DNA from 3 places in the Streptomyces sp. NPDC107454 genome. Region 2 is predicted to be linked to each of the others. Evidence: riboswitches for the same ligand, from Rfam matches in the RefSeq annotation. Region 2 holds a riboswitch; each other region holds the start of a gene.
The links. Region 2 has a riboswitch for S-adenosylmethionine ahead of ACZ69M_RS46780 (aminotransferase class V-fold PLP-dependent enzyme). Riboswitches for the same ligand answer to the same signal wherever they lie in the genome.
Positions count from the first base shown of each region.

Region 1: another riboswitch for S-adenosylmethionine. It lies ahead of thrC (threonine synthase); the one in region 2 lies ahead of ACZ69M_RS46780 (aminotransferase class V-fold PLP-dependent enzyme).
Region 3: another riboswitch for S-adenosylmethionine. It lies ahead of ACZ69M_RS08965 (putative leader peptide); the one in region 2 lies ahead of ACZ69M_RS46780 (aminotransferase class V-fold PLP-dependent enzyme).

Region 1 is NZ_JBVJPA010000013.1:222,961-232,916, reverse strand. It holds gene ACZ69M_RS32075 (alpha,alpha-trehalose-phosphate synthase (UDP-forming)) at 1-1,034, opposite strand, end outside; gene ACZ69M_RS32070 (glucosyl-3-phosphoglycerate synthase) at 1,146-2,090, opposite strand; SAM riboswitch class I at 2,278-2,424, shown strand; gene thrC (threonine synthase) at 2,442-3,770, shown strand; gene ACZ69M_RS32060 (MoaD/ThiS family protein) at 3,860-4,135, shown strand; gene ACZ69M_RS32055 (cold-shock protein) at 4,596-4,802, shown strand; gene groL (chaperonin GroEL) at 5,168-6,790, shown strand; gene ACZ69M_RS32045 (NADH:flavin oxidoreductase) at 6,981-8,105, shown strand; gene ACZ69M_RS32040 (metallophosphoesterase family protein) at 8,176-9,057, shown strand; gene ACZ69M_RS32035 (carboxylesterase/lipase family protein) at 9,099-9,956, shown strand, end outside.
Region 2 is NZ_JBVJPA010000028.1:87,889-97,844, forward strand. It holds gene ACZ69M_RS46755 (C40 family peptidase) at 1-631, opposite strand, end outside; gene ACZ69M_RS46760 (NYN domain-containing protein) at 948-2,297, opposite strand; gene ACZ69M_RS46765 (hypothetical protein) at 2,332-2,571, opposite strand; gene ACZ69M_RS46770 (rhomboid family intramembrane serine protease) at 2,724-3,455, shown strand; gene ACZ69M_RS46775 (Lrp/AsnC family transcriptional regulator) at 3,452-3,733, shown strand; gene ACZ69M_RS46780 (aminotransferase class V-fold PLP-dependent enzyme) at 3,959-5,320, opposite strand; SAM riboswitch class IV at 5,529-5,645, opposite strand; gene trpD (anthranilate phosphoribosyltransferase) at 5,795-6,859, opposite strand; gene qcrB (cytochrome bc1 complex cytochrome b subunit) at 7,015-8,655, opposite strand; gene qcrA (cytochrome bc1 complex Rieske iron-sulfur subunit) at 8,652-9,716, opposite strand; gene qcrC (cytochrome bc1 complex diheme cytochrome c subunit) at 9,713-9,956, opposite strand, start outside.
Region 3 is NZ_JBVJPA010000003.1:291,040-300,995, reverse strand. It holds gene ACZ69M_RS09010 (MFS transporter) at 1-27, opposite strand, end outside; gene ACZ69M_RS09005 (DUF3291 domain-containing protein) at 118-573, opposite strand; gene ACZ69M_RS09000 (MerR family transcriptional regulator) at 722-1,348, shown strand; gene ACZ69M_RS08995 (hypothetical protein) at 1,425-1,886, opposite strand; gene ACZ69M_RS08990 (dioxygenase family protein) at 2,192-3,076, shown strand; gene ACZ69M_RS08985 (maleylpyruvate isomerase family mycothiol-dependent enzyme) at 3,132-3,926, shown strand; gene ACZ69M_RS08980 (MarR family winged helix-turn-helix transcriptional regulator) at 3,951-4,496, opposite strand; gene ACZ69M_RS08975 (YceI family protein) at 4,653-5,168, shown strand; gene ACZ69M_RS08970 (glutathione S-transferase C-terminal domain-containing protein) at 5,225-5,914, opposite strand; gene ACZ69M_RS08965 (putative leader peptide) at 6,095-6,169, opposite strand; SAM riboswitch class IV at 6,206-6,352, opposite strand; gene ACZ69M_RS08960 (amino acid ABC transporter permease) at 6,822-7,787, shown strand; gene ACZ69M_RS08955 (amino acid ABC transporter ATP-binding protein) at 7,784-8,569, shown strand; gene ACZ69M_RS08950 (ABC transporter substrate-binding protein) at 8,687-9,712, shown strand; gene ACZ69M_RS08945 (putative leader peptide) at 9,796-9,956, shown strand, end outside.

The DNA.
Region 1 (9,956 bases), on a different contig from region 2:
ACGACCGGGGTCCAACCCGGGGTCCCGTACTGGGAGTTGATCTCGGCCGCCACCCTCTGGACCTCGGCCGTGTAGTCGCGGTAGACGGCCAGGTCCTGACGGGAGGGGTAGGCGAAGGCCACGTGGACGACGCGCTCGCGCCACTCCGGGTGGTCCTCCAGCAGCTGCCGGTACGCCAGCAGGCCCCGCACGATGTTCTTCGACAGCTCGGTCCGGTCGACCCGCACGATCGTTCTGCGGCCCTCGCCGATCTGCTCGCGCAGCGCGGCCATACGGTCGGCGACGTCCGCCTCGTGCGAGCGCCTGCGCAGGAAGTCCGCGTCCGCGCCGAGCCCGTGCACGCCGATCCGGGTGTCGCCGAGCCCGCCGACGAGCGCGTCGCAGCAGGCGGTGAACGCGTCCGCCCAGCGCTGGGTGAGAAAGCCCAGCCGGTCCGCGCCGAGCATGCCGCGCAGCACCTGTTCGGCGATGTCGTCGGGCAGCATCCGGAAGTAGTCGACCGGCGCCCAGGGGGTGTGCGAGAAGTGGCCGATCCGCAGGTCGGGGCGGAGCTCGCGGAGCATCCCGGGGACGAGGGTCAGGTGGTAGTCCTGGACGATCACCACCGCGCCCCGCGCGGCCTCCGCGGCCAGCGCTTCGGCGAACGCGCGGTTGTACGCCTCGTACGACGCCCACTGGCGCCGGAACTCCGCGTCGAAGACCGGCTCCAGCGGGGTCTGGTACAGCATGTGGTGGACGAACCAGAGCACGGAGTTCGCGATGCCGTTGTACGCGTCCGCGTGCACGTCGGCGTCGATGTCCAGCATCCGTACGCCGTCCTCGGCGACCCCGCGCCGGACCGCCTCGCGGTCGCCGTCGCCGAGCGCCGAGCACACCCACAGGGCCCCCGCGTCCGGACTGATCGCGGAGAGGCCCGAGACCAGCCCGCCGCCACCGCGCCTGGCGCGCAGCGAGCCGTCCTCCTGGACCTCGTAGGTGACCGGGCCGCGGTTGGAGGCGACGAGGATGTCGTGGGCGCCTTGCGTTGAAGCCATGCCTCGAAACTTAGCCCCGGGTGGAAACGCTCAAACGTTCCCTTCAGCCGTATGCCGTCCGCGGGCCGGTGGGGGCTTGTCGCGCAGCCCCGCGCCCCTGACGGGGCGCTTCTACGCCGCCCTTCGTTTCTGGTATTCGGAGATTTCGACCATCGGCGGACGTTCCTCCGTGTCCACCGAGTACGTGCGCGGCTCGAAACCGTCCCCGCCCCGTTCGAACTGGGTGAGGGCCGGGCGGATCAGGTGGCCGCGGGCCAGCCGGAGCTGGGCCGTGCGGTAGATCGCGGCGGACATCCGGCCCAGCGCCTGCCCGTCCTGGTGGCGGTGCTTGCGCACGCCCACGTCGACCTGGGCGAGCGCGTCAAGGCCCACCAGGTGCAGAGCGTCGACCAGCATGCCGAGCTCGATCCCGTACCCGACGGGGAACGGGAGCTGTTCGAGCAGCGAGCGGCGGGCCGCGTACTCCCCGCCGAGCGGCTGCACGAAGCCGGCCAGCTGCGGCCAGTGCATGTTGAGGAGGGGGCGGGCCATGAGTTCGGTGACCCGGCCGCCCTGCCCCGCCGCGCCGCCGAGCGGACGGTCGTACATCGCCTTGACGAGGTCCACACCGGGCTCGGTGAGCAGCGGCCCCACGATCCCGGAGACGAAGTCCGAGGAGAACTCCCTCAGGTCCGCGTCGATGAAACAGATGATGTCGCCGCTCGTCACGAGGAGGGAACGCCACAGCACCTCGCCCTTGCCGGGCACGGCCGGGATGCGCGGCAGGATCTCGTCCCGGTGCACCACGCGCGCGCCCGCCGCGGCGGCCACCTGCGAGGTGCGGTCGGTCGAGCCCGAGTCGACGACGACGATCTCGTCGACGAGGGGCACCTGCTGCATCAGGTCGTGGCGGATGACGGCGACGATCTCGCCGACCGTCTCCTCCTCGTTCAGCGCGGGCAGGACGACGCTCACCGAGGAGCCCGTGGCCCGTTTGGCGGACATGAGTCTGTGGAGCGGGCGATCGGCCACGGACCAGGAGCGATTGCTCAGCCAGCGCTCAGTTTCCTTCAGCACGGTCTGCGGCTCCTCACTGTCTGATCACCCGGTGTCTCACGGTGTGATCCATCTCGCGGTTCGGACGACTATCTCAACTGTCCTGGCCTTCGGTTACAGTCTTGAACAACGCGGATGACCATCGCATGTCGTAGATCATCTGCGGACCATCGCTCCACACGCACCACCGCACGACACAACCGAATACCGCTCATCCAGAGGGGCAGAGGGATACGGCCCGATGAAGCCCCGGCAACCCTCCAGCTGGTCCAGTCACATTGATGTGGCGAGGCTCCCGGCTCGGGAAGGTGCCAAATCCGTCTCACGGCGAAGTGCGCTGTGAGGAAGATGAGGAGAAAGGGCCTCGCCTCCATGGCTGCGCAGACTGTTGCAGATTCGACTGTTGCAAGCACCACGAACCCTGTCGCGGGCGACACCACCACCGTAGTCGGTGTGGATCTCGGACCCGCCGCCGCGCTTTCCTGCCGCGAGTGCGGTCACCGCGTGCCGCTCGGCCCGGTGTTCGCCTGCGAGGAGTGTTTCGGCCCGCTGGAGATCGCGTACGACTTCTCGGCCTACGAAACCGAAGAACTCCGGGCGCGCATCGAAGCGGGCCCCGCGAACATCTGGCGCTACGCGCCGCTGCTGCCCGTCCCGGCCGACGTCGCCGACAAGCCGAACATCAACCCCGGCTGGACCAAGCTCGTCAAGGCCGACAACCTCGCCCGCGAGCTGGGCGTCGAGGCCGGCAAGCTCTTCGTCAAGGACGACTCCGGCAACCCGACGCACTCCTTCAAGGACCGCGTCGTCGCCCAGGCCATCGAGGCCGCCCGCGCGTTCGACTTCACCACTCTCTCCTGCTCTTCCACGGGCAACCTCGCCGGCGCCGTCGGTGCCGCCGCCGCCCGCGCCGGCTTCCGCTCCTGCGTGTTCATCCCGCACGACCTGGAGCAGGGCAAGATCGTCATGGCCGCGATCTACGGCGGCGAGCTCGTCGGCATCGAGGGCAACTACGACGACGTGAACCGCTTCTGCTCCGAGCTGATCGGCGACCCGGCCGGCGAGGGCTGGGGATTCGTCAACGTCAACCTGCGGCCGTACTACGCGGAGGGCTCCAAGACCCTGGCGTACGAGATCTGTGAGCAGCTGGGGTGGCAGCTCCCCGACCAGCTGGTGATCCCCATCGCCTCCGGCTCCCAGCTCACGAAGATCGACAAGGGTCTTCAGGAGCTGATCAAGCTCGGACTGGTCGAGGACAAGCCGTACAAGATCTTCGGTGCCCAGGCCGAGGGGTGCTCGCCGGTGTCCGTCGCCTACAAGGCGGGCCACGACGTCGTACGGCCCCAGAAGCCGAACACCATCGCCAAGTCGCTCGCCATCGGCAACCCGGCCGACGGGCCGTACGTGCTGGACATCGCGCGGCGCACGGGCGGGGCCGTGGAGGACGTGAACGACGAGCAGGTCGTCGACGCGATCAAGCTGCTCGCGCGGACGGAGGGCATCTTCGCGGAGACCGCCGGTGGTGTGACGGTGGGCGTGACGAAGAAGCTGATCGAGAGCGGGCTGCTGGACCCGACGCTGACCACCGTCGTGCTGAACACCGGTGATGGTCTGAAGACGCTGGATGCGGTGGCCGGTACGGGGCTCACCGCGACGATTCGCCCCAGCCTCGAGTCCTTCCGGGAAGCTGGGCTCGCGTAAGCGTCGTTGTTCGTCTGCGGGCCGGTGGGGGCTGGTCGCGCAGTTCCCCGCGCCCCCCAAAAGCCCTTACCCGACCGGAGGTCACAAGAATGAGCGTTTCCGTCCGCATCCCCACCATCCTGCGCACCTACACCGGTGGTCAGGCCGAGGTGACGGCCGAGGGTGGGACCCTCGGTGAGGTCATCGCGGATCTGGAGAAGAACCACACGGGTATCGCCGCGCGCGTCCTGGACGACCAGGGCAAGCTGCGCCGGTTCGTCAACGTCTATGTGAACGACGACGACGTCCGCTTCGAGCAGGGTCTGGAGACGGCGACGCCGGACGGCGCGGGCGTCTCGATCATTCCCGCCGTCGCCGGCGGCTGACCGCCTCGCGAGCCGTTACCCAGGGTGAGATAGTTACCCTTGGTAATGCCAATTACCGAGAGTTCATCGAATTGCCCCCTCCGTGAGAGAAGCGGAGGGGGCAATTCTGCATGGTTGAGCGCGGTACAGTTGGGGAAGCCGCTCCACTTTGCATGCCGGGCGCATATGAGTTCGCGCCCGAAGTCCGGCAAGAAGTAGCCAAAATGCCCCGTGCTTTTGAGCCTTATATGGCTTTTATGGGGCCCGACTTGCCCTGAATCTTCGCAAATTCTCCCCATATTCCCGATCGGTCGTGCCCGGAATTCTCGTCCGATTGACCTGTTGCAGACGGCAGTTGGACAGATACATTCAGCCGCGGTCGACGCGTTCCGGCGCACACCCCCAACCGTTGGGGGGTGAGGTCTGACCCGGGTCCGCGAAGTGCGGTCCTGTGCAAGGGCCAGTAATAGGGGAGTTAGGCATGGCTCAGGGCACCGTCAAGTGGTTCAACGCGGAGAAGGGGTACGGCTTCATCGCGGTCGACGGTGGTGCGGATGTATTCGTCCACTACAGCGCGATTCAGATGGACGGCTACCGCACCCTGGAAGAGGGTCAGCGGGTCGATTTCGAGATCTCGCAGGGCCAGAAAGGGCCGCAGGCGGACATGGTCCGACTCGCGACCAGCTGAAGCACGCGCCGACTGACTGTTCGACGTGACGAAGGGCTCGTATCCCCTGGGGTACGAGCCCTTCGGCCTGCCCGCACGCGGCCGTGGACCCGCTCGACACCGCCGTGGGCCCGCTCGCGCACCGGCGCGACGCGCGGGTTGCGCGCCCCTTCTCACCTGCGGATCAAGGGAAGGCGCTTGCACTCGGCAGGGGCGAGTGCTAATCATTGGCGTTAGCACTCTGAAGGTGAGAGTGATAACGAAGGACCGGGTCGGTGAGGCCCGCAGGCCAGGTGGTGCAAGGAACCACGGGGCAGGCAGGCCGTCCGTCGCGGGCGCCAGCGCGGTCCGGAGCAATCCACCCCAGTCCGGGAGGACCACTTCACATGGCCAAGATCATCGCGTTCGACGAGGAGGCACGGCGCGGTCTCGAGCGCGGGATGAACCAGCTCGCCGACGCCGTCAAGGTCACCCTTGGCCCCAAGGGCCGCAACGTCGTCCTCGAGAAGAAGTGGGGCGCCCCCACGATCACCAACGATGGTGTTTCCATCGCCAAGGAGATCGAGCTCGAGGACCCGTACGAGAAGATCGGCGCCGAGCTGGTCAAGGAAGTCGCCAAGAAGACGGACGACGTCGCCGGTGACGGTACGACCACGGCGACCGTTCTCGCCCAGGCGCTCGTCCGCGAGGGCCTGCGCAACGTAGCCGCCGGTGCCAACCCGATGGCTCTCAAGCGCGGTATCGAGAAGGCCGTCGAGGCCGTCTCCGGTGCCCTCCTTGAGCAGGCCAAGGATGTCGAGACCAAGGAGCAGATCGCTTCCACGGCCTCCATCTCCGCCGCCGACACCCAGATCGGCGAGCTCATCGCCGAGGCGATGGACAAGGTCGGCAAGGAAGGCGTCATCACCGTCGAGGAGTCCCAGACCTTCGGTCTGGAGCTTGAGCTCACCGAGGGTATGCGCTTCGACAAGGGCTACATCTCGGCGTACTTCGCCACCGACATGGAGCGTATGGAGGCCGTCCTCGACGACCCGTACATCCTGATCGCCAACTCGAAGATCAGCAACGTCAAGGACCTGCTGCCGCTCCTCGAGAAGGTCATGCAGTCCGGCAAGCCGCTGCTGATCATCGCCGAGGACGTCGAGGGCGAGGCCCTGTCGACCCTGGTCGTCAACAAGATCCGTGGCACCTTCAAGTCCGTCGCCGTCAAGGCTCCGGGCTTCGGTGACCGCCGCAAGGCCATGCTCGGCGACATCGCCATCCTCACGGGCGGCGAGGTCATCTCCGAGGAGGTCGGCCTCAAGCTGGAGAACGCGGGTCTGGACCTGCTGGGCCGTGCCCGCAAGGTCGTCATCACCAAGGACGAGACCACGATCGTGGACGGCTCCGGCTCTGCCGACCAGGTCCAGGGCCGGGTCAACCAGATCCGTGCCGAGATCGAGAACTCCGACTCGGACTACGACCGCGAGAAGCTCCAGGAGCGCCTGGCGAAGCTGGCCGGCGGCGTGGCCGTCATCAAGGCCGGTGCCGCCACCGAGGTCGAGCTCAAGGAGCGCAAGCACCGCATCGAGGACGCCGTTCGCAACGCGAAGGCGGCCGTCGAGGAGGGCATCGTCGCCGGTGGTGGCGTGGCCCTCATCCAGGCCTCCTCGGTCTTCGAGAAGCTCGAGCTCTCGGGTGACGAGGCGACCGGCGCCAACGCCGTGCGGCTCGCCCTGGAGGCCCCGCTCAAGCAGATCGCCGTCAACGGTGGTCTCGAGGGTGGCGTCATCGTCGAGAAGGTGCGCAACCTGCCCGTCGGCCACGGCCTGAACGCCGCGACCGGTGAGTACGTCGACATGATCGCCGAGGGCATCATCGACCCGGCGAAGGTGACGCGCTCTGCCCTGCAGAACGCCGCCTCCATCGCCGCGCTGTTCCTGACCACCGAGGCCGTCATCGCCGACAAGCCGGAGAAGGCCGCCGCGGCCGCTCCGGGCGGCATGCCGGGCGGTGACATGGACTTCTGATCCTTCCGAGGACCGGTTTTCCTGCCGAGGGCGGTACCCCCTGGAAACAGGGGGTACCGCCCTCGGGCGTGTCCGGGGTCACAGGGCGAGGTGCCCGGCGGCCGGAATGACATGACCGGCCGGGGAGTTGTCGCTGACGCATGATCGATGCATACGCACATACCAACCGGTACCCGAGGAGCCCCCACACGTGTCTACGACTGCCCCCGCCTCCCGCGCGGCCGAGATCCTGTCCCGCCCTGTCTCGCTGAACGGCCTGACGGTCCCGAACCGGATCGCGATGGCACCGATGACCCGGCAGTTCTCCCCGGGCGGCGTCCCCGGTGAGGACGTGGCCGGGTACTACGCCCGCCGCGCCGCCGCGGGCGTGGGCCTCATCGTCACCGAGGGCACGTACGTCGGCCACGACTCGGCCGGGCAGAGCGACCGTGTGCCGCGCTTCCACGGCGAGGAGCAGCTCGCGGGCTGGGCGAAGGTCGCCGACGCCGTGCACGCGGCGGGCGGCACGATCGTTCCGCAGCTGTGGCACATCGGCATGGTGCGCGAGGCGGGACAGCCGCCGTTCGCGGACGCGCCGGCCGTCGGCCCGTCCGGCATCGGCTCCGCGGACGCCGAGGTCACCGGCAAGGCCATGACCCAGCAGGACCTGGACGACGTCGTCGAGGCGTTCGCCAAGGCCGCGGCCGACGCCGAGCGCATCGGCTTCGACGGAGTCGAGCTGCACGGCGCGCACGGCTACCTCATCGACCAGTTCCTGTGGTCGGGCACCAACCGCCGCACCGACACGTACGGCGGCGACCCCGTGGCCCGTACGAAGTTCGCGGCGGAGATCGCGGCCGCGGTCCGCGCCGCCGTGTCGCCCTCCTTCCCCGTCCTCTTCCGCTACTCCCAGTGGAAGCAGCAGGCGTACGACGCCCGGCTCGCCGAGACCCCGGAGGAGCTGGAGGCGATCCTGACCCCGCTGGCCGAGGCCGGTGTGGACGCCTTCCACGCCTCCACGCGCCGCTACTGGCTCCCCGAGTTCGACGGCTCCGACCTCAACCTCGCCGGCTGGACGAAGAAGCTGACGGGCAAGCCGGTCATCACCGTCGGCTCGGTCGGCCTCGACGGCGACTTCCTCAAGGGCTTCCAGGGCGAGGGTGCCCCGGTCAAGGGCATCGACGAACTCCTGGACCGCCTGGAGCGCGACGAGTTCGACATGGTCGCCATCGGCCGCGCGCTGCTCCAGGACCCGGAGTGGGCGGCGAAGGTGCTGGACGGGCGCTTCGACGAGCTGAAGGCGTACGACGCGGCGGCGCTGCGCACCCTCAGCTGAGCCTCTGGGACTCCCCCCGGCCAGGGCGGTGCCCTGGCCGGGGGGTCCCACTCCCGCTAGCGTTCGGCGCATGCGGATTCTGCATCTGTCGGACACCCACATCGACCGCACCGACGCCCCGAACCGCCACGGCGTCAACGCCACCGAGTCCCTGCGTCTGATGCTCAGCGAACTCCGCCACCAGCGGGACGTGGACGCCGTCGTCGTCAGCGGCGACCTCGCCGACGACGGGTCGCCCGAGGCGTACGCCGGTGTGCGCGGCCTGCTGGACGGGTTCGCCGTGCGCATGGACGCACCGGTCTTCTACAGCACCGGCAACCACGACGAGCGCCAGGCCTTCGCCAAGGTGCTGGGCAGCGGGCACGTGGCGCCGGACGGCACCGACCGTGCCGAGGCCGTCGTCCCGTCCGACGAGCGGGAGCGGGCGGCCGTGAGTCTGGTCGACGGCTACCGGTTCGTCACGCTCGACTCGCTGGTGCCGGGCAGGATTCACGGACACCTCGGCGGCGGGCAGCTGGACTGGCTCCGTGAAGTCCTGCGGACGCCGGCGCCGCACGGCACGGTCCTTGTCCTCCACCACCCTCCGATCACCCTCGACGTCGAGGTCCAGCGGGTGTTCGGGCTGCGCAATCCGGCGGACCTGGCCGACGCGATCCGCGGGACGGACGTCCGGGTCATCCTCTGCGGCCACTTCCACCTCCAGATCCTCGGCTTCCTGGAGTCGACGCCGGTGTGGGTCACCCCGGGCGTCGTCAACCGCATCGACCTCACCACCGCCGCCGGCACCGAACGTGCCGTACGCGGGGCGTCGGCGTCTCTCGTGGAACTGGACACCCCGGGCGGTCCGCTCTTCCACACCTTCCACGCACGCGATCCGCGGGCGCACGAGACCGTCTACGAACTGGACGGGGACCAGACGCGTTCCTTCCTCGAGGGATACGGCACCGGCTGACGACCGGTCTCCCGCACGCAGCCTTCAGCAAGGAGTCATCCATGACGACAGCCGCATCCCGACAGCCCGCCGCCGGGCCCGCCGAGCCCGTGGTGCGTACCGCCGCCGGTGCGGTACGCGGGCGGCGGGAGGACGGCCTGGCGGTCTTCCGGGGTGTCCCGTTCGCCGAACCTCCGGTGGGAGAGGCGCGGTTCGCCGCGCCGCGCCCCGCGCGGGCCTGGGACGGGACACGGGAGGCGTACTCCTTCGGGCCGCCGCCCCCGCAGGAGGCGGGAATCCAGGGCCGCACCGGTGTGCTGGACGCTCCGACGGGCGACGACTGGCTGACGGTGAACGTCTGGACGCCGGACCCGGACCCGGCCGCCCGCCGCCCGGTGATGGTGTGGATCTACGGCGGTGCCTACAAACTCGGTCACTCCGGCAGCCCCGGGTACGACGCCCGGCTCATCGCCCGCGAGGGTGACCTCGTCGTCGTCACCTTCAACTACCGCGTCGGCATCGAGGGATTCGTCCGGATCGAGGGGGCGCCCGCCAACCGGGGCCTGCTCGACCAGGTCGCCGCCCTGGAATGGGTGCGCGAGAACATCGCGGCCTTCGGCGGCGACCCCGGCCAGGTCACCGTCTTCGGGGAGTCGGCCGGTGCCGGTTCGATCGCCTCACTGCTGGCCATGCCGCGCGCGGCCGGGCTGTTCCGGCGGGCGATCGCGCAGTCCGTGCCGGGCACGTTCTTCTCGGACGAGCTGGCCCGGGACATCGCGGCCGCCCTCGCCGCCGAGGCGGGCCTGCGTCCGACGGCCGCCGACCTGACCACCGTCGACCCGCGTCAACTGACCGAGGCGGGGGCGGCGTTGGGCGCCAAGATGCGGACGTACGAGGAGAGGTGGGGGCCGGTGGTCCAT
Region 2 (9,956 bases):
GGGACTGCTGCGCGTCCAGAGCCGCCTTCTCCTTGGCCGTCAGGGAGTTGAGGAGCTTCTGCGCCGCGGCGAGCTTGGTCTGGACCGTCTTCTTCTGCTTGGCCAGTTCCGTGCGGGTGTCGGCGAGGTCCTTGAGCTTCGCGGAGGCTTCCTGCCGCTGCTGCGCGAGCGAACGCTGCTTCTCCTGGACCTTCTTCAGCGCCTCGACCTGCTGACTGCTCAGCTGGTCCATCGCGGACGCCTTGTCCAGGTAGTCGTCCGGGTTCGAGGAGAGGAACAGCGCCACGGAGGGGTCGATGCCGCCGGTGCGGTACTGGGCGCTGGCCATCGAACCGAGCCCGTCGCGCAGGGCGTTCAGCTCGTCCTGGCCGCGGGCCACGTTGTCCTGCAGGGTGCTGATTTCCTTCTCCAGCTTGTCCTGCTTCTCCTTGGCCCCGTCGAGCTTCTCGGTGGCCTGCTCGGTCTCCTCGTAAAGCTTGTCGACCTTGCTCTTGACCTCGTCCTTGCTCGGCTTCTCGCTGGGCGCGGCGTTGGCGGCGTTGGCGCTGAGCACAACGGCAGCGGCGGCGGCGGTGGTGAGCACGGTCACACGGGTGCGGCTCGGCTGCTTGGGTCGACGGTGGGACGCCACGAAGGCGAGCTCCTTCTTCCTCCAGCCGCCTGCCGAGACGCCGACGGGCGGTGTCCCCCCACCGTCACTCCCAATGAGTGATCACCCGAGTGGAGGTTCGAGCCCAGACCCTAGTGACCCTCCTGTGATCAGTTCAAATCCAAACCTGAAAATTCTTCGTCACCCAGCGCATTCTTTGCACTCAACTCACGTGCAGTGATGTGGGGCTGACGCTACGTTGCGTGAAGGTTTCGCCAATTCGGGCACAACGCCTGGATGTTACGGATGGGACGTACGGGCCCTTTGGTGCGTACGGTGCAGATCGCCGACGGCTGTCTCAGCCGCGCGAGAAGCGCTTGAGAAGCACCACGGAGGCCACCGGGCGAGCGCCGGCCTTGGCGATCCCGTCGGCCACCTCACGGTCGGTGGAGACCACGATGACGGGCCGGCCGGGCGGCTCGGCGCGCACCAGCTGGCGGATCAACTCGTCCGCCGTGACGCCCGCCTTGGAGAACAGCACCCGCACCCCGCGCGGCGGTGCGAGCAGCACGGGCGCCGCCAGCTCGGCCCCGTCGAAGACACACGTCACCTCGGCCCCGGTCTGCGCGGCGAGCTGCGAGAGCTGCCCCAGCAGCCTGAGGCGCTGCTTCTCCAGCGGCATCTGCGGATAGCCGGTCTTGGTGACGTTGTAGCCGTCGACGACCAGATGCGCCTGTGGCAGCGCGAGCAGCTGGTCGAGGATCGCGGGATCATTTTCGGACAGGGCACGGGTCGCGATGTCCTTGGGCGTCATGCGCCCCGGTTCGACCGCGTCCACGGTCTCCGCCGGCCGCACGGACACGGGCGGCAGCGCGAGCTCCCGGCGCAGCCCCTGGGCCGCCTCCAGCACGGTGTCGAGCAACAGCCGTACGCGCATGTCCTCGACGCTGCGACCCTCGCGCGCCGCCTTGCGGGTGGCCTCCAGGGCCGCCTCGGCCTCGGAGAGCCGTGCCTTGAGCCGCCGGGTCTCGCTCTCGGCGGCGGACACCTGGGCCTGCCCGTCCGTCCGCGCGGTGTCCATCTCGCCCTGCAGCTTGCGCAGCGCGGCCTCGCCCCGCTTGACGTCGCTGAGAGCGCCGCGCAACTTGCGGTGAAGCGATTCCGCTTCCCTCTTCGCGGACTCCAACTCCGTGCGCAACCGCTCGGTTTCGGCCTTGGTCTGACCACGTGCCTGCGCGAGCTCCTCGCGCAGTCGCTCCAGCTCCGCCCGGCTCTCGTCGTCGGCGCGCTCGGCGTCCGCCCGCAGGGCCTCCTCGCCCGCGGCGGTCACCAGCTTCACCCAGCCCGTGGGGCGCAGCACATAGGCCGCGGCCGCCACGTCCAGCGGATCCGCGGCCGGCGGCGGCGCGCCCGAGTCGAGGGCGCCGGCCAGCTCCGACTGCGCCTCTCTGAGCTTCTCGGCGATGCGCTGCCGGAACAGCGGATCGGTCTCCAGCGCGGCCGCCATGGCGTTGCCGGCGAACTTCGCGCGCCGGTTGGGGGCGAACCGCGCATACTGCCGCAATTGGGCGGGCAGTTCGGCGACGGTCAACCCGCCGAAGCCGTCCGACACGATCTGTACGACCCGTCGGCGCACCCCGTCGGGCAGCGGACGGTCGAGCACCTCAGCGGCGCCGTCGTCCGGCTCCCCGCCTGTGGTCTCCACCATCCGTCACCCCAATGTCTGTGCGGGGCCCGCTCCCTCAGGAGCCGGCGCCCGGCCTGTCCACCAGTTCCACCTGGTCCACCGCGTTGCACCACCGGCAGCGCACCGACTCGATGGTCTCACTGACCACCTTGCGCTCCTCGACGTTCGGCTCACCGGCCAGGTCGAGGTGCACATACTCGACGACCTTGGACGAGCGGGTCACGTCGAATCGCGTGAGGTTGCCGCAGAGTGTGCAGCGCCAGCGAGTCTCGGCGGTCGGGAGGGGAACCGTCATGTGGCAGTCGCTTTCCTTCTAGTGTCCGTCCAACGCCGGTCTCCGGCGCGTGTGGCTCGTTACCCTACGGCCTGGCGGGTACTCGACGCTCGGCCGTCCACGGCGGCGAGGCACTCTGCGCGCATCGGTCCGGTTACGTCATGCTCTGTCCCATGATCAGCACCTGGGGTACGGCGGTCGGCAGGACGATGCGCGGTCAGTCCGCGCCGGTGACGTACGGGCTGATCTTCCTGTGCTGCCTGATCTTCCTGATCGGTCCCGCCTCGGGACTCAATCCGTCGTTCGGCACCGGGGACGCGCTGGTGGTCGCCCAGCGGGCGTACTTCCGGCGCTGGGGCGTGATCCCCGCCGAGCTCTTCGACGGGACCCCGAGCGCCTGGCTCACCCCGGCCACGGCCCTGTTCATCCACGGCAGCTGGCTCCACCTTCTGGGCAACATGCTCTTCTTCTACGTCTTCGGAGCGATGACCGAGGAACGCATGGGCCACGTCCAGTTCGTCGTCTTCTACGTGGTCTGCGGCTACCTCGCTCTGCTGGGTTACGCGATCGCCAACTCCGGCTCCGAGCAGACCCTGGTCGGCGCCTCGGGGGCGATCTCCGCGGTCCTCGGAGCGTTCCTGTACCTGTTCCCCAGGGCCCGGGTGACCAGTCTCTTCCCGTTCCTCTTCTTCTTGCCGCTGCGCTTCCCCGCCTGGGTCGTGCTGCCCTTCTGGGTGACCCTGCAATGGCTGGCGGCGGGGCGCAGCCCCTCGGGCCCCGGGGTCGCCTATCTGGCCCACCTGGTGGGCTTCTCGCTGGGGTTCGTCTACGCGTGGGTGCGGTTCGGGCGGCCGACTAGAGTGAAAACCCCAGCAGCAGCACCCGAGGGAGAAAACCAGCCGTGATCACCGCGATCGTGCTCATCAAGACCAGCGTGGACCGGATCCCCGAGATCGCCGAGTCGATCGCCGCGCTGGACAGTGTCAGCGAGGTCTTCTCCGTCACCGGTACGTACGACCTGATCGCCATGGTCCGGGTGAAGGCCCACGACGACCTGGCGGACGTCATCCCCGGCAAGATCAGCAAGATCCCCGGCGTCGAGGGGACGGACACCCACGTCGCGTTCCGCACGTACTCCCAGCACGACCTGGAAGCGGCGTTCGCCATCGGCCTCGACAGCTAAGGACTGTCCCGTAATCCCCGGTGGGCGCACGACGACAGCTACGGCACCTCGCCGCGTTGTCGGATCGCCCGAATACACCCAGTATGAGGACGACCCTCCGCCTTGCGATGCACCGCATCTGACGCCGCGCGCTGATCCACCGGGGATTACGGGACAGCCCTTAGGCACAGCCGCGCGGCCTTTCGGGGATGTGGGGGCGGAGCCCCCACGAACCCCCGGCCGGCCTCAGACCGCCGGGACGCAGCGGCCGTCCTCCGTGCGGTAGTTCCACTTCGCCCCGTCCCGCACCAGTTCCCGCACCGCGCGCACGAACCGCTCCACGTGCTCGTCGGGCGTACCGGCCCCGAAGCTGACGCGGATCGCGTTGAGGGACTTCTCCCCGGGCGCCGCCTCGGGCGCTCCGCACTCCCCCTGCGTCTGCGGATCGCTGCCGAGCAGCGTCCGCACCAGCGGGTGGGCGCAGAACAGACCGTCCCGCACCCCGATCCCGTACTCGGCGGACAGCGCGGCCGCGAAGTGCGAGCTGTTCCAGCCCTCGACGACGAACGAGAGGACGCCGACGCGCGGGGCGTCGTCGCCGAAGAGCGACAGGACGCGGACCTCGGGCACCTCGGCCAGACCGGCGCGGACGGCCCCGATCAGCTGCTCCTCGCGGGCGACGAGCGTGTCGAAACCGGCCTCGGTCAGCGCCTTGCAGGCGGAGGCGATGGAGTAGGCGCCGATCACGTTCGGCGAACCGGCCTCGTGCCGGGCCGCGCTCTCGTGCCACTCCACGTCCACGCCGCCGTCCACCCGCCGCGTGACCTTGCGGCTGGCGCCGCCGCCCGCCAGGTACGGCTCGGCCTCGCGCAGCCAGTCGGCGCGGCCCGCGAGCACGCCGGAGCCGAACGGCGCGTACAGCTTGTGCCCGGAGAAGGCGACCCAGTCGACGTCGAGGTCCCGCACGGACACCGGGTGGTGCGGGGCGAGCTGGGCGGCGTCCAGGACGATCCGGGCATCGTGCGCGTGCGCGGCGGCGGCCAGCTCGCGCACCGGCCACAGCTCGCCGGTGACGTTCGAGGCGCCGGTGACGCAGACCAGGGCCGGGCCGTGGGGGTCGCGGGCGGCGAGGGCCCGTTCCAGGGCCGTGACGGCCTCCTGCGGGGTGCGGGGCGCGTTGAGGTAGGTGACCCGGGCGTCCTTCCACGGCAGCAGTGAGGCGTGGTGTTCCGTCTCGAAGACGAACACCTGGCAGTCGGCCGGAAGGGTGGCGGCGAGCAGATTGAGGGAGTCGGTGGTGGAGCGGGTGAAGACGACCTGGTCGTCGCCCCGGCAGTCGAGGAACTCCGCGACGGTCCTGCGGGCGTTCTCGAAGAGGTCGGTGGACAGCTGGGAGAGGTACCCGGCGCCGCGGTGCACGCTGCCGTAGTACGGGGCGTACGCGGCGACGTCGTCCCACACCCGCTGGAGGGCGGGGGCGCTGGCGGCGTAGTCGAGCGCGGCGTAGGTGACCTCACCGCCGGTCACGAGCGGGACGGTGACATCTCGGCCCAGAACAGGCAGAGGGGCACAAACGGTCTGGTCGGCGGCAGCGGTGGAGACAGACATGGCGAGCTCCTGTGAGAGGCAGGCGGAATCGCTGCGCGGGCCGGGCGCACATGGGTACGGGTGTGCGACTGCACGGCTCGGCGCAGGGAGGAAAGGCAAAAGGGTGTGCGGAGGCGGGGCTCTACGCCCTATCGCATTCGCTTGCTCACAGAAGGCTCCCTCGAACGACCAGGACCCCTGGGCTGTATCCACTCAGAAGAGGGCGAGGGGTCCGCGCTTGCCGTAGACCTCGCTGCCTACGGCCTGGTCTTCACCCGGGGCACCCCGCCACGGACGGAGGGTTGCCGGACAGCCGGCCGGGGCCTGATGGCTGTCGCTCATGACCTGATATCGCATCCTGCCACAAGATCTTCCGCTCGCAACCCGGCGTCCGTATGCCGGGACGCCGGGTGGGGGCCCCAAAAGATCGCGCAGTTCCCCGCGCCCTTGAAGGGGCGCGGGGAACTGCGCGGGCACCCCCCACCGGCCCGCGGACTACGACTGGCTCGCGGCCACCCAGCGTTCCAGCGTGCGCTTCGCCGCCCCCGAGTCGATCGCCTGCGCCGCCTTCGCCATGCCGGCGCGGAGCTGGTCCGCGAGCGGCGCGTCGGTCGGGGACAGGGCGACCAGGGCCGCCGCGGAGTTCAGCAGCACAGCGTCCCGTACGGGCCCCGTCTCGCCGCCCAGCAGGCGACGGGCGACGTCCGCGTTGTAGGACGCGTCGGCGCCGCGCAGGGCCTCCACGGGGACGAGTTCGAGGCCGACGTCACGCGGGTCGAAGCGCTCCTCGGTGACCTTGCCGCCGCGGACGATCCAGACCCGCGACGTCGCGGTGGTGGTCAGCTCGTCCAGGCCGTCGTCGCCGCGGAAGACGAGCGAGGAGTTGCCGCGCTCGGCGAACACGCCGGCCACGATCGGCGCCATGCGCAGGTCCGCGACTCCGACGGCCTGTGCCTTCACCCGCGCCGGGTTCGTCAGCGGACCCAGCACGTTGAACGTGGTCCGGATCCCCAACTGACCGCGTGCCGCCGCGACATGACGCAGCGCCGGGTGGAACTTCACCGCGAAGCAGAAGGTGATCCCGGCCTCCTCCGCGACCTCGGCCACCCGCTTCGTCGTCAGGTCCAGATTGACGCCGAGCTTCTCCAGGACGTCCGAGGCACCGGACGCGGAGGACGCGGCCCGGTTGCCGTGCTTGACGACCTTGGCGCCGGTCCCGGCCACGACGATCGACGACATCGTGGAGATGTTCACCGTCTTCGCGCCGTCACCGCCCGTACCGACGATGTCGACGGTGTCCCCCGGCACCTCGATCACATTGGCGTGCTCGTACATCGTCCGGACGAGACCGGAGATCTCCTCGACCGTCTCGCCCTTGGCCCGCAGCGCCACCGCGAACCCGGCGATCTGCGCGTCCGTCGCCTCGCCGCTCATGATCCGGTCCATCGCCCAGGCCGTGTCGTCCGCGCTCTGGTCGCGGCCCTCGAGCAGGCCGTTCAGCACCACGGGCCAGGAACGGCCCGCCGCGGTGTTGCCTCCAGCGGGGTTCACAGCGCTCATAAGCCGCTCCTGGGTCCGTCGTCCCGGCAAAGGGACGTCTTGTGTAGATGGGAACACCCTATCCAGGCCCGGAGACGGCAAAGAGCCCCCGTCCAGGCAATGGACGGAGGCTCTCGCCGTGGCGATCAGTGAAGACCGGTCAACCGGTCGGAGGATCAGTGGTGGCCGTGGCCGCTCGTGATCTCCTTGTACTCCTCGACCGTGGGCTTGGGGATCTGGCTGTCCTCCCCGTAGAAGCCCTCGCTGAGCTTGGAGCGCAGCCTCTCCGAGCCCTTCACCTTGCGCTCGACACCGTTCTCGTCGACCGTCGCGCCGATCTCGGCGGGCTGGTACTGCTCGTGAGCGGTGAGCGTGTGCAGGGCCTCCTGGCTGAGCGGCTCGTGCACCTCGATGAACTCACCGTGCGGCAGGCGCTTGATGATGCCCGACTCGCGGCCGTGCAGCACCTTGTCCTTGTCGCGGCGCTGGAGGCCGAGGCAGACCCGCTTGGTGATGATGAACACGATCACCGGCACGACGAAGAAGCCGACGCGCACGAACCAGGTGATCGAGTTGATCGACAGGTGGAAGTGCGTGGCCCAGATGTCGTTGCCACCACCGACGAGCAGGACGAAGTACCAGCTGATCCAGGCGGCACCGAACGCGGTCCGGGTCGGGACGTTGCGCGGGCGGTCCAGGATGTGGTGCTCACGCTTGTCGCCGGTGACCCAGGACTCGATGAACGGGTAGACCGCGATCGCGACCAGGACCAGCGGGAAGATCACCAGCGGGATGAACACGCCCAGCACGAGCGTGTGACCCCAGAGGTTGATCTCCCAGCCCGGCATGACACGGATCAGACCCTCGGAGAAGCCCATGTACCAGTCGGGCTGGGCGCCCGTGGACACCATGTCCGGACGGTAGGGGCCCATGGACCAGATCGGGTTGATCGAGGCGATCGCCGCGATGGCCGCGATGACACCGAAGACCAGGAAGAAGAAGCCTCCGGCCTTGGCCATGTAGACCGGCAGCAGCGGCATGCCGACGACGTTGTTGTTCGTCTTTCCGGGGCCCGCGAACTGTGTGTGCTTGTGGTAGAAGACCAGGATCAGGTGGCCGACCACCAGGCCGAGCATGATGCCCGGCAGCAGCAGGATGTGGACCGAGTAGAACCGCGCGACGAAGTCGCCGCCCGGGAACTGGCCGCCGAAGAGGAAGAACGCCAGGTACGTGCCGACGACCGGCACGGACAGGACCGCGCCCTCCATGAAGCGGACACCGGTGCCGGAGAGCAGGTCGTCCGGGAGCGAGTAACCGGTGAAGCCGGTGAACATGCCCAGGACGAACAGCAGGAAGCCGAACAGCCAGTTGACCTCACGCGGCTTGCGGAACGCACCCGTGAAGAACACGCGCATCATGTGCACGAACATGCCGGCGAGGAAGACCAGCGCCGCCCAGTGGTGGATCTGCCGGACCAGCAGACCACCGCGCACCTCGAACGAGATGTGCATGGTCGAGTTGAACGCCTCGGACATCAGCTGTCCCTGCAGGGGGACGTAGCTGCCGTGGTACGTGACCTCGTTCATCGACGGGTGGAAGAACAGCGTCAGGTACACACCCGTGAGGATGATGATGATGAAGCTGTAGAGGCAGATCTCACCCAGCATGAACGACCAGTGGTCGGGGAAGATCTTGCGCATGTTGGACTTGGCCAGGGAGTAGATCCCGAGCCGTCCATCGGCCCAGTCGGCGACTTTCTCGCCGGCCGGAGCCTTCTCGCGCGAGGGGCGCGAGTCGGAAGTGGTGGTAGTGCTCATCCGCGCTCCCAGAAGGCAGGACCGACGGGCTCTTCGAAGTCGCCGAGCGCTTCGAGGTAGCCCTGTTCGTTCACACCGATGCGCAGCTGCGGCAGGGCGTGACCGGCCGGGCCGAAGATCACTCGGGCACCGTCGGAGAGGTCGAAGGTGGACTGGTGGCAGGGGCAGAGCACGTGGTGCGTCTGCTGCTCGTACAGGGAGATCGGGCAACCGACGTGGGTGCAGATCTTCGAGTACGCCACGATGCCCTCGTGCGACCAGGCGAGCTCGCGCTTGTCCTTGATGTTCTCCGGCTGGAGCCGGACGATCATCAGGGCCGCCTTGGCGATCTGGAGCTGGAAGTCCTCGTCGTGCTCCTCCAGGCCCTCGGGCTTGGCGAAGGTGAGCGAGCCGACGGCGACGTCGGAGGCGCGCAGCGGCTCGTTCGTGTTCATGTTGACGAGCAGCTTGCCCTTGGACCAGAGCGTGTGGCGCAGCTTGGTGCCGGGCAGCGGACCCAGGTCGCGCAGCAGCATGACGCCGGAGAGCGGGAACAGGGCCAGCGCGCCGAACATCGTGTTGCGGATCAGCTTGCGGCGGCCGAGCGCGGACTCCTTGGCGCCCTGCTTGAAGTCGGCCAGGACCTTGGCCTTGACCTCGGGCTCCGCCTCGATCGGGTGACGCTGGTCGGCGATCTCCACGTCGGACATCAGGGTGCGGGCCCAGTGGACCGCGCCCGCGCCGATCGAGAACAGCGCCACACCGAGGGTCATCCCCAGCGCGAAGTTCAGCGCGCTGATGTGCCCGAGCGGGAAGACGAAGATCGACTGGTCCCTCGGGATCGCCACGTACGAGGCGATGAAGCCGACGGTGGCCAGCATCGACAACGTGAACAGCATGGCGACGACGCGCTCGGACCGCTTGGCGGCCCGCTCGTCGATGTCCTGGATGCGGGGCTCGTGGGGCGGCAGGCCCGGGTCCGCGAACGGGTTGGTCTCGTCCGCGAGGGCTACCGCGCCGTGACCGTGCTCGTCGACCTGCTCAGCGGGCAGGTTCTCTTCTGGAATGTCTTGGCTACTCATGACTTCTTGGCCTTTGCGGTCCGAGCGGCGACCCAGACGGCGACGGCGACCAGGGCGCCAAGACCGAAGATCCAGCCGAAGAGGCCTTCACTGACCGGCCCGAGGCCACCCAGCTCCAGACCGCCGGGGCTCTCGGTGTCGTCACCGTTGACCGCGTTGAGGTACGCGATGATGTCCTTCTTGTTCTTCTCCGACAGCGTGGTGTCGGGGAAGGACGGCATGTTCTGCGGGCCGGTCTGC
Region 3 (9,956 bases), on a different contig from region 2:
GGCCGGGCTCTGCTCGGACAGCGTCATGACGGTATGTCTCCTTGGGCGATGAGGAGTTGGTCCGGGGGAGGGGGCGGGAATGGAGGGGCGGGGAGCTGCGGGGAGGGGCGGGGAGTGTCAGGCGGTACCGGGTCCGGTGCCGGGTCCGGCGCCGGAGGGTCCGTGCGCGCCGGTGGCATCGGCGCGCTCCTGCTCGGCGAGCCGTCGCCGGGCGTCCGCCCAGTCGAGGGGCAGTTCCGAGGCCGGAAGCTCCCAGAACGTGAAGACCGAGCCGCTCGTCGTGGACCGCAGGCCGGTCATGATCGAGCGGTGCGGTTCGGTCTTCGCGTAGGTGTAGAGGGCCCGCTTGTCCTCCCAGGCCGACAGCGTCCAGAAGGTGCGCTTGAGCGGCTGGGCGACGAGCGTGGCGCCGTACGCGCCGGGCGCGCCCTTCACCTGCTTCCACGCCGCCAGGGACCGCAGGAAGAAACGCGGTACGTCACGGAAGGAACGGACCTCGAAGCGCGAGGCCATGACGAACGCCCGGGAGTCCGGTGCGGGCACGTCGACGGTGGTCCAGGGGAGCGTGGGCACGGTGGCGCCTTCTTCCACAGAGGCAGGACGGCGGACGGAGGCCCAGGGGCGCGCTCAACGGACGGAGACCCGGGGAGCGCTCATTGGATACCTCCGCTATCCATGTTAGACAGTAGAGGTATCCAATGACCAGAGCGGAGCCGTCCCGATGCGCATGTCCGACCTGAGCCGCCTCAGTGGCGTCTCCGTCACGACGATCAAGTACTACCTCCGCGAGGGGCTGCTCCCGGCCGGCCGGCAACTGTCGGCGACCCAGGCCGAGTACGACGGGAACCATCTGCGCAGGCTGCGCCTGATCCGCGCGCTGACCGGTGTCCGGGGGCTGTCCGTCGGCACCGCCCGGGAGGTTCTGGGGGCTCTGGCGGAGCACACCGGCGACACCCATCGCCTGCTCGGTCTCACCCTCGGTTCGATCGGGCCCGCCGAGGATTCCGCGGAGGACTCCACTGCGCGGGTCGAAGTCGACGCGCTCGTAGAGGAGTTGGGCTGGGACATCCACAAGTCGGCGCCCGCGCGGGCGGCTCTGGCCGAGACCCTGGGCTCGCTGCGCGGCCTGGGCGTCCCGCTCGACCGGGGCACGCTCGTGCCGTACGCCCGGCTGGCGGAACGCACCGCGACGCTCGATCTCGACCAACTGGACGGAATCGACGACCCGCTGGAAGTGGCCGAGCGTGCGCTGCTGCTCACGGTCCTGCTCGAACCCGCGCTGATGGCGCTGCGGCGCATGGCCCAGGAGAACGAGTCGGCGCGGCGCCACGGGGGTGGTCACCGTTGAGCGGACGGTCGCCGTGGGGCGGACCGTGTGGTTCGGGTGGCGCCGACCGGGGGCGCCGGTCAGGCGGTGGTCGCGATCAGCGCGGGTCTTCCGGGAGGCAGTTGAGCAGGGCGTTCAGGCCGTCGTGGTCGAGGACGGAGATGCCCAGGGCCACGGTCATCACGGCCAGCAGATGTACGGCCCCCGGGAGGTCCGCGTCGGCGGCGCGGGTCAGGGCCTGCGTGTCGCCCGCCGTCCAGGCCCGGACCGCCTGCCCGAAGGCGAACTCGTAGTGCGGGGGAGCTGCCGTGGCCGCCTGTTCGGCGGCCCGGCCCACATCACGGGCCGCGGGCCGGGCGGTCAGGGTGAGGCGCAGGGTGACGTCCATGACGGCACAGAGATAGGTGTACGTATCGTGGAGGGCGGAATCGTCCAGGGTGTCCAGGGCCGAGGCGATCGTCCGCGCGTCGCCGTCGGTGTACCCGCGCAGCAGGAGCAGGGCGGGGTGGGGGCCGGTGATCCGGTCGTGCGGCGAGGGAACGGAGGGATGGTGCGACACGCGGTGGACTCCTTCGGCGGGCAGCCCGAACTCCGGACGGTCCACCGCTGAGCTGCACCTGACCGTGGACTCCGGCCGAATCTAGTGAAGCCCGTCGGCCATCGCGTCCGACCAGCGTCCGATCCCGCATACGGAGATCGGACTAGTTCCGATCGCGTACGGCGTTCTTCTTCGGACCTCCGGCGCCTGTGTCCGCGGCCGTTTGGTTGACGTCTCCGAGGGGGTGACCTACAGTCAAACTTGAATGTTCAAGTTAATAACCTGAACCCGCAGGCCGGGGCGCCCTCACTCACGTAAGGACCGGCATGAACTCCCTCCTTGATCCCGAGGTGCCCGCCGGAGCGTACGACCGGTTCCTGGTCGACGCGCTGCCGCGAGCCCGGTCCCAGCGCGCGTGGACGCCCGCCGACGGACCGCTTCCCGCTCTGTACCTGAGTCACGGCGCGCCCCCGCTGTTCGACGACGGACCATGGCTGCGGGAACTGTTCGAGTGGGCCCAGTCCCTGCCGAAGCCGAAGAGCGTCCTGATCGTCTCCGCACACTGGGAGGCGGCACCGCTGTGCCTGTCCGCCCCGGCGGCGCACACCCCGCTCGTCTACGACTTCGGTGGCTTCCATCCGCGGTACTACACGATGACGTACGACACCCCCGACGCGACCGCCCTCGCGCACCGCGTGGCCGGGACCATGCCGGACGGCGAGTCGCTGCACCAGCACCCCTCCCGCGGCCTCGATCACGGAGCCTGGGTGCCGCTGATGGCCATGTACCCCTTGGGCGACATCCCGGTGCTCCAGCTCAGCCTGCCCACCCACGACCCCGGCCGGCTTCTGGAACTCGGCGCCCGGCTCGGCCCGTTGCGGGAAGAGGGCGTCCTCGTGATCGGCTCGGGCTTCATGACGCACGGGCTGCCCTTCCTCACCCGCGAGATGCTGACGAAGGGCGAAGTGCCGGGCTGGTCCTCGGACTTCGACACCTGGGTCGCCGACGCGCTCGCCCGCGGCGACGTAGACGAACTCGCGGCCTTCCGGACCAGGGCGCCCGGAATGCCGTACGCCCATCCGACGGTCGACCACTACATTCCGCTGTTCGTCACGCTGGGCGCCGCCCCGAGTGCCGACCGGGCGGTGCGCACCACTGTCGAGGGTTTCATGATGGGCTTCTCCAAGCGGTCCTTCCAGACCGCGGTGTGAACCCTTGAACCCTCCGTACCGACACAAACCGCTGCCACTTCGACGGAGTTGAGACATGAACGACCGTGCCGACCGGACCATCGACGCCCTGCGCGGCGGACACGACTACCTGACCGCCGTGGTGCACGGGCTCGCCACCGCCGACCTCACCCGGCCGTCCGGGGCGTCGGAGTGGGACGTGTCCCAGGTCCTCAGCCACCTGGGCAGCGGCGCGGAGATCGGCCTTGCCTCCCTGGAGGGCGCGCTGAACGGCACCGGGCCCAGGGACGGCGACTTCAACAAGTCGGTGTGGGCGCGCTGGGACGCGATGTCCCCGGTCGAGCGCGCCGAGAGCTTCGTGACCGCCAACGAGGCGCTGGTGCGCGGGTACGAGGCTCTCGACCCGCGGGCCCGTGCCGAACTCCGGGTCGACCTCGGCTTCCTGCCCGCGCCCGTGGACGTCGCGACGGTGGCGGGCCTGCGGCTCAGCGAGTTCACCCACCACACCTGGGACGTCGAGGTGGCCTTCGACCGTACGGCGGTTTTGGCGCCCGCCGCGGTCGAGCCTCTCCTCGACCAGGCCGGACTGCTCATCGGCTTCCTCGGCAAGGTCGAGGCTCTCGACGGGCGGCAGGTTCGGCTCGCGGTCCACACCACCGCTCCCCGGCGCGCGTTCGGGCTCGACCTGGTCGAGACGATCGCGCTCACCGACGAGCCGGCCGAGCCCGACGCCGTCCTGAGCGCACCGGCCGAGTGGTGGCTGCGGCTCGTCACCGGCCGCCACGCCGCCACCCACACCCCGGCCGAGGTGACCCTCAAGGGCGACACCCTCACCCTGGACGACCTGCGACGCGTCTTCCCCGGGTTCTGATCCGCCGGTTCATCCCCTGAGGGGCTACTTCCCCGGCCCCTCGGGGGCCGCATCACCACCCTCGACCCGCCCGGAGTCCGTACCGGGACACGGCGAGGGTGGCAGCAAGTCGTGCAGGGCCTCGTAGCGCTGTGCGCAGGCCGTCTGTGCGATGGCCTGCGAGACGGCGTCGGCCAGCGGGCCCGTGGACTCGCGCAGCAGCCGACGCGCCTTGTCCGTGAGGGCCACCTCGATACCGCGCCGGTCGCCGCACGCCGAGCGCCGTGTGATCAGTCCCGCGTGCTGCAGACACGCCACCTGATAGGTCAGCCGCGTCTTGGGGCGGCCCAGCAGTTCCGCGATCCGGGTCATCCGCAGGCTGGATCCGGGCTGGTCGGCCAGCAGGCACAGCACCAGGAACTCGTCGTGCGAGACGTCGAGGGCGTCTTTGACACGGGTGCGCAGCTGCTGCTCGATCGCCCCGGCCGCCGCCAGGAGACGCATCCAGGCCCGCAGCGGGGCGGGCAACAGCTCACCGTCGCCCGACGGCTCGCGTTCGGGCAGGTCAGCGGGGGCGGAAGGGTCGGCCATAGTGTCACAGTCTACCGGTTGTCCAAATTTGAAGAACGGGCTAGCGTGGAGTCATCCAAATTTGGATGACTGCATGGTCCCCACAGTCCCCGTGTGCCGCGCGCCCCGTGCGTCGCGCACCCCTGTGCACTGCCCGTAACCGTCTGGAGAACTCTCATGACCGTCGCTGTCGAAACCGGCCTGTGGCAGCTCGACCCCGCCCGTACCACCGTCGCCATCAAGCACAAGACGATGTGGGGCATGGTCACCGTGAAGGGCACCTTCACCGGAGTCGCCGGAGAGGGCGAGGTCCAGCCCGACGGGACCGCCCGCGGCACCATCACCCTGGATGTCGCGTCCCTGGACACGAAGAACGCCAAGCGGGACACGCACCTCCGCTCCGCCGACCTCTTCGACGCCGACCGCCACCCCACGATCACCTTCGCCGTCCGCGACGCCGTCCTCGGTCAGGACGACACCGTGGAGATCAACGGGCAGCTGACCGTGCGCGGCATCAGCCGGCCGCAGCCCGTCACCGGACGGGTGACCGGGGCGAGCGCCGACACCGTCACGCTCACCGCGGAGTTCACCGTGGACCGCGACCAGTTCGACATGGGCTGGAACCAGATGGGCATGATCCGCGGCCTGACGACCGTCACCGGCACGCTCGTCTTCACCCGCGCCAAGGGCTGAGCCGACGCGGCGCCGGGGCCCGGGCCCTGCGGCCCCAACGACCCCGGCGTACGCGCTCAGCGCACCTTGCCGTGGAAGGCCGGGTGGGCGTCGAGCCGACGTACGTAGTCCCGGAGCCGTCCATAGGGGGAGAGGGACTCCGTCGGGCGGAGTTGGGTCAGGGCCACCCAGAGGTCGACGTCCGCGGCCGTCAGCTCGTCGCCCAACGCGCATACGTGCGAGGCGAGTTGACGGTCCAGCGACTGGAGTGCCGTCGTGCGCGCAAGCGGCGGCGCGGCGGGGGTGACGTCCCGGTCGAGGAGTTCGCGCAAGGCGTCGATGTCCGCGACGAGGGCCGGTGGGTTCAGCCGGGGGAGGCGGGCGTCGCCCTGACAGACCGGCAGTCCGGCGAGGTCACGCAGGATGTCCGGCGTGTGGTTGCTCACGATCCGTCCGCTCCAACGGTCGCACAGCGCGGGCGCGGTGAGCGGACCGTCGTAGTGGTGCCAGGTGGCCTCGTACGCGCCGCGCAGTGCGGCGAACGCCTCCGGTGTCTCGGCGGGAAGCGTCAGCAGCGTGGCGGCGACCGAGTCGTGCAGACCGAGCAGCTCCAAGGTGATCGAGATGCGCAGCGAGCGCGGACAGCCCTCGGCCAGGTACAGCTGATAGCGGTGCGGCGCCGGGTAGAAACCGCCGGCCAGGCCGACGCCGATGCGGCTGCGGATGCGGTGGGGGCGAGGGGCGGCGAGCGAGACTGTCTTGGGCATGACTCTCCAGGCAACGTCGAAGCCCCCGCGACCCGTTGGGCGGCGGTGGCGGAACGGAGTGACTGCGCTGACGTACGGGCCGGTCCGGTTCGCGGGACGTGCCTGACCGGACGGACCGCGTGGACCAGTACGCGCTGGACGGACCGCGTGGACCAGTACGCGCTGGACGGACCGCCTGGACTAGTACGCGCTGGAGACCCGTTGCAGGTCGATGTGCAGGCGCCTGGTCAGACCGTTCGTGTTCCTCCTGGCCATTCCCATCGCTCCCGTGTCCGGGGCTCGCGAGAGGCGAGACCACGCTTGCCCCGCCGCACCGGCGGGACCCGGTCGTCACCCGGGGCACCCCGTCGCGGTGGAAGGGTTGCCTGTCAGCGGGCCGGGGCCGATAACCGCGTCGAACGGGAGAAACCCGCACGACGGGCGCTGACAATCGTGACCGTCCCCGCCAGTCTCGGTGCGGTCCGCGGAGCCGTCAAGAAGGCATATGCGCGGTCTCACCACGTGGTCGTTCCGGCCAGGGCGCGTTGACATTCGTTGGGGGCCGTGCCTAACTTACGCCGCATCGGACCGGATCGATTCCGGTGCGTTCGAGGCCCAGCGGGGCGGAATGGTGACGGTGAACGCGATGTACGCAGCTGACGGGACGACCGCTTCGCGGCGCCACGGCTGCCCCGCCACCGCACTGTGTTGTAGCTCCCGCGGCGCCCGCTGTCTCTGTCAGGGCTGACCGCTTCCGCCTTCCGCGGCGTTGAACGTCCGCACGGCTCGACCTCCCTCGCCCGCCGCCCTGCCGGCGCGCTGTCGGTGAGCCTCTCCTCCCTCCGTACCCCCTGACATCCGTCTGTCCCCGCGCGCACCGCCGTCGTACGGGCCGGCGGCGGTGTGTCCGCGTTCGTTGGAGCCCTCCATGAGTGAATCCCTGGGCTCCGCCGTGCCGTTGAGCACGACGGAGCCCCGCCCGGCCGCGGCACAGCGCGTGCTGCCCCTGCGCCACCCCGGCCGCTGGATCGCCTCGGCGATCGTGCTCGTCGTGGTCGCCCAGATCGTCCACGGGCTGGCGACCAACCCCTTCTTCCAGTGGGACCGGTTCGGGTACTGGTTCCTGCGTCCCACGATCCTCGACGGCCTGCTCATCACCCTCGAAGTGACGCTCTACAGCGCTGTGCTGGGCCTGATCGGCGGCATTCTGCTGGCCCTGGCCCGACTCTCCAGGAGCCCCGTGCTGCGCGCGGTGAGCTGGGTCTACATCTGGCTGTTCCGCTCGGTGCCGCTCATCGTCGTCCTGCTCTTCCTCTACAACTTCAGCGCGCTCTACAAGACGCTGAGCCTCGGCGTCCCCTTCGGCCCCGCCCTCCTCACCTTCGACGAGTCCCGGCTCGCCACCGACATGGTCGTCGCGGTCGTCGGACTGAGCCTCAACGAGGCGGCGTACGCGGCGGAAGTGGTCCGCGGCGGCATCCTCTCCGTCGACCAGGGCCAGCACGAGGCGGCCTCCGCACTCGGTCTGCCCAAGGGCTACCAGTTCACGAGGATCGTGTTCCCGCAGGCGCTGCGCTCCATCACCCCGAACTACGTCAACCAGCTGATCGGCCTGATCAAGGGCACCTCGCTGGTCTTCTATGTCTCGCTGCTCGACCTCTTCGGCTCGGTGCAGAGCATGGGCTCCACCTACCCCGGCGACATCGTGCCGCTGCTGCTGGTCGCCACCGCCTGGTACCTGATCCTCACGAGCGTCGTGTCCGTCGTCCAGTTCTACGTCGAGCGGTACTACTCGCGGGGCGCGCTGCGCTCCCTCCCGCCGACCCCGTTGCAGAAGGTCCGCACCGGTCTGCGTGATCTGCGGGCCCGGGTCCGCAAGGAGGCGGCGATATGACCGGCGAGACGCTCGAGGTCCGACCGGCCGCCGTCGAGGTACGCGATGTGCACAAGTGGTACGGAACCCAACGCGTGCTGAACGGAGTGGAGTTGACGGTACGGCCCGGAGAGGTCACCGTGATCCTCGGCCCGTCCGGCTCCGGCAAGTCCACCCTCCTCAGGGTGATCAACCACCTGGAGAAGCCCGAGATCGGCCATGTCAGCCTGAACGGCGAGCTCATCGGCGTACGCCGGCACGGCGAGCGGCTCAAGGAGCTGACCGAGCGGGCGATCCTGGCCCAGCGTGGCCGGATCGGGTTCGTCTTCCAGAACTTCAATCTGTTCCCGCATCTGACGGTGCTGGACAACGTGGCGGCCGCGCCCGTAGCGACCCGACGGCTGAAGCGGCCCGGGGCCAGGGAGCTCGCGCGCACCCTCCTCGACCGTGTCGGCCTGGGCGACAAGGCCGACGCCTATCCACGCCAGTTGTCGGGCGGCCAGCAGCAGCGGGTCGCCATCGCCCGTGCTCTCGCGCTGCGGCCCGGAGTCATCCTCTTCGACGAGCCGACCTCCGCCCTCGACCCCGAGCTGGTCGGCGAGGTACTCGCCGTCATCAAGGACCTGGCCACCAGCGGCACCACGCTCGTCATCGTGACCCACGAGATCGGCTTCGCCCGCGAGGTGGCCGACCGGATCGTCTTCCTCGACGAGGGCCGCGTCGTCGAACAGGGCTCACCCACCGCGGTGTTGGACCACCCGACGCACGCGCGGACCAGGGACTTCCTGAGCAAGGTCCTCTGAACTTCCCGCCCTCACCAGCCCTTCACCCACCAGCACCACCCCTTCACCCATCACGCCTTCCCCCACCGCGCCTTCCCCACCTCACGGTTCACTCAAGAGCATCGGACAAGGACAGCCATGCGCACCCTCACCCTCCGCAGCAGACTCCTCCGCGGCCTCACCGCCTCCACCGCCGTCACCGCCCTCGCCGCCGGACTCGCCGCCTGCGGAGGCGAGAGCGACGCGGCCACCACCTCCGACAGGGCGGCCGCCGGCACCGTCACCGTGGGCGCGCTGTCCAACGGCGCCGCGCGGCAGACCGACCTCAAGGTGTCCGAGGTCAAGTCCATCAGCGCCGAGCTGCCCAAGTCCGTCGCCAAGAGCGGCAAGCTGGTCATCGGCGTCGGCGCGCTGCCCGCCGGGTTCCCGCCGCTGGCGTACGTCGGCCAGGACCAGAAGACCCTCACCGGTGCCGAACCCGACCTCGGCCGACTGGTCGCCGCGGTCCTCGGACTGAAGGCGGAGGTGAAGAACTCGACCTGGGAGAACCTGTTCGTCGGCATCGACAGCGGCAAGGTCGACGTCGCCTTCACGAACGTCACGGACACCGAGGAACGCAAGAAGAAGTACGAGTTCGCCTCCTACCGGCAGGACAACCTCGCCTTCGAGGTGCTGAAGAAGAGCACCTGGAACTTTGCCGGCGACTACGAGAACCTGGCCGGCAAGGCCGTCTCCGTGGGCGCCGGAACCAACCAGGAGAAGCTCCTGCTGGAGTGGCGGGCGAAGCTCGCGAAGGAGGGCAAGAAGCTCACCGTCAAGTACTTCCAGGACAACAACAGCGTCTATCTGGCGCTGTCCAGCGGGAAGATCGACGCCTACTTCGGACCCAACCCCGGTATCTCGTACCACGTCACCCAGACAGCGAAGACGCCCAGCCCGACCCGCAACGCGGGCACGTTCTCCGGCGCGGGCGCGACCCTCCAGGGCCTGATCGCGGCCACCGCGAAGAAGGACAGCGGACTGGCCAAGCCGGTCGCCGACGCGATCAACCACCTCATCAAGGACGGTCAGTACGCCAAGTGGCTCGCCGCCTGGAACCTCTCCAACGAGGCCGTCAGCACCTCGCGGATCAACCCGCCCGGCCTGCCGCTCGACAACTCCTGACCGCTTCCCGGAGGCCCGACGCCCTCCGGGCGCCCAGCAGGAACAGACGGCGTAGGCGGACCGTTGTGTTGAAGGGATTCACGATGCCGGCGCGGCCACGGGCCCGCCGGAACACAGAGGCGGAGGTGAGGGACGTGCGAGTCGGGTCCGCTCACCGCGTCATGGCGCTCGTCCCGCGCCGCCGTGTGCACCTGCACTCCCGGCCGCACATCGATCTCCAGCGCGTGGCCGGCGCGCTCTGTCG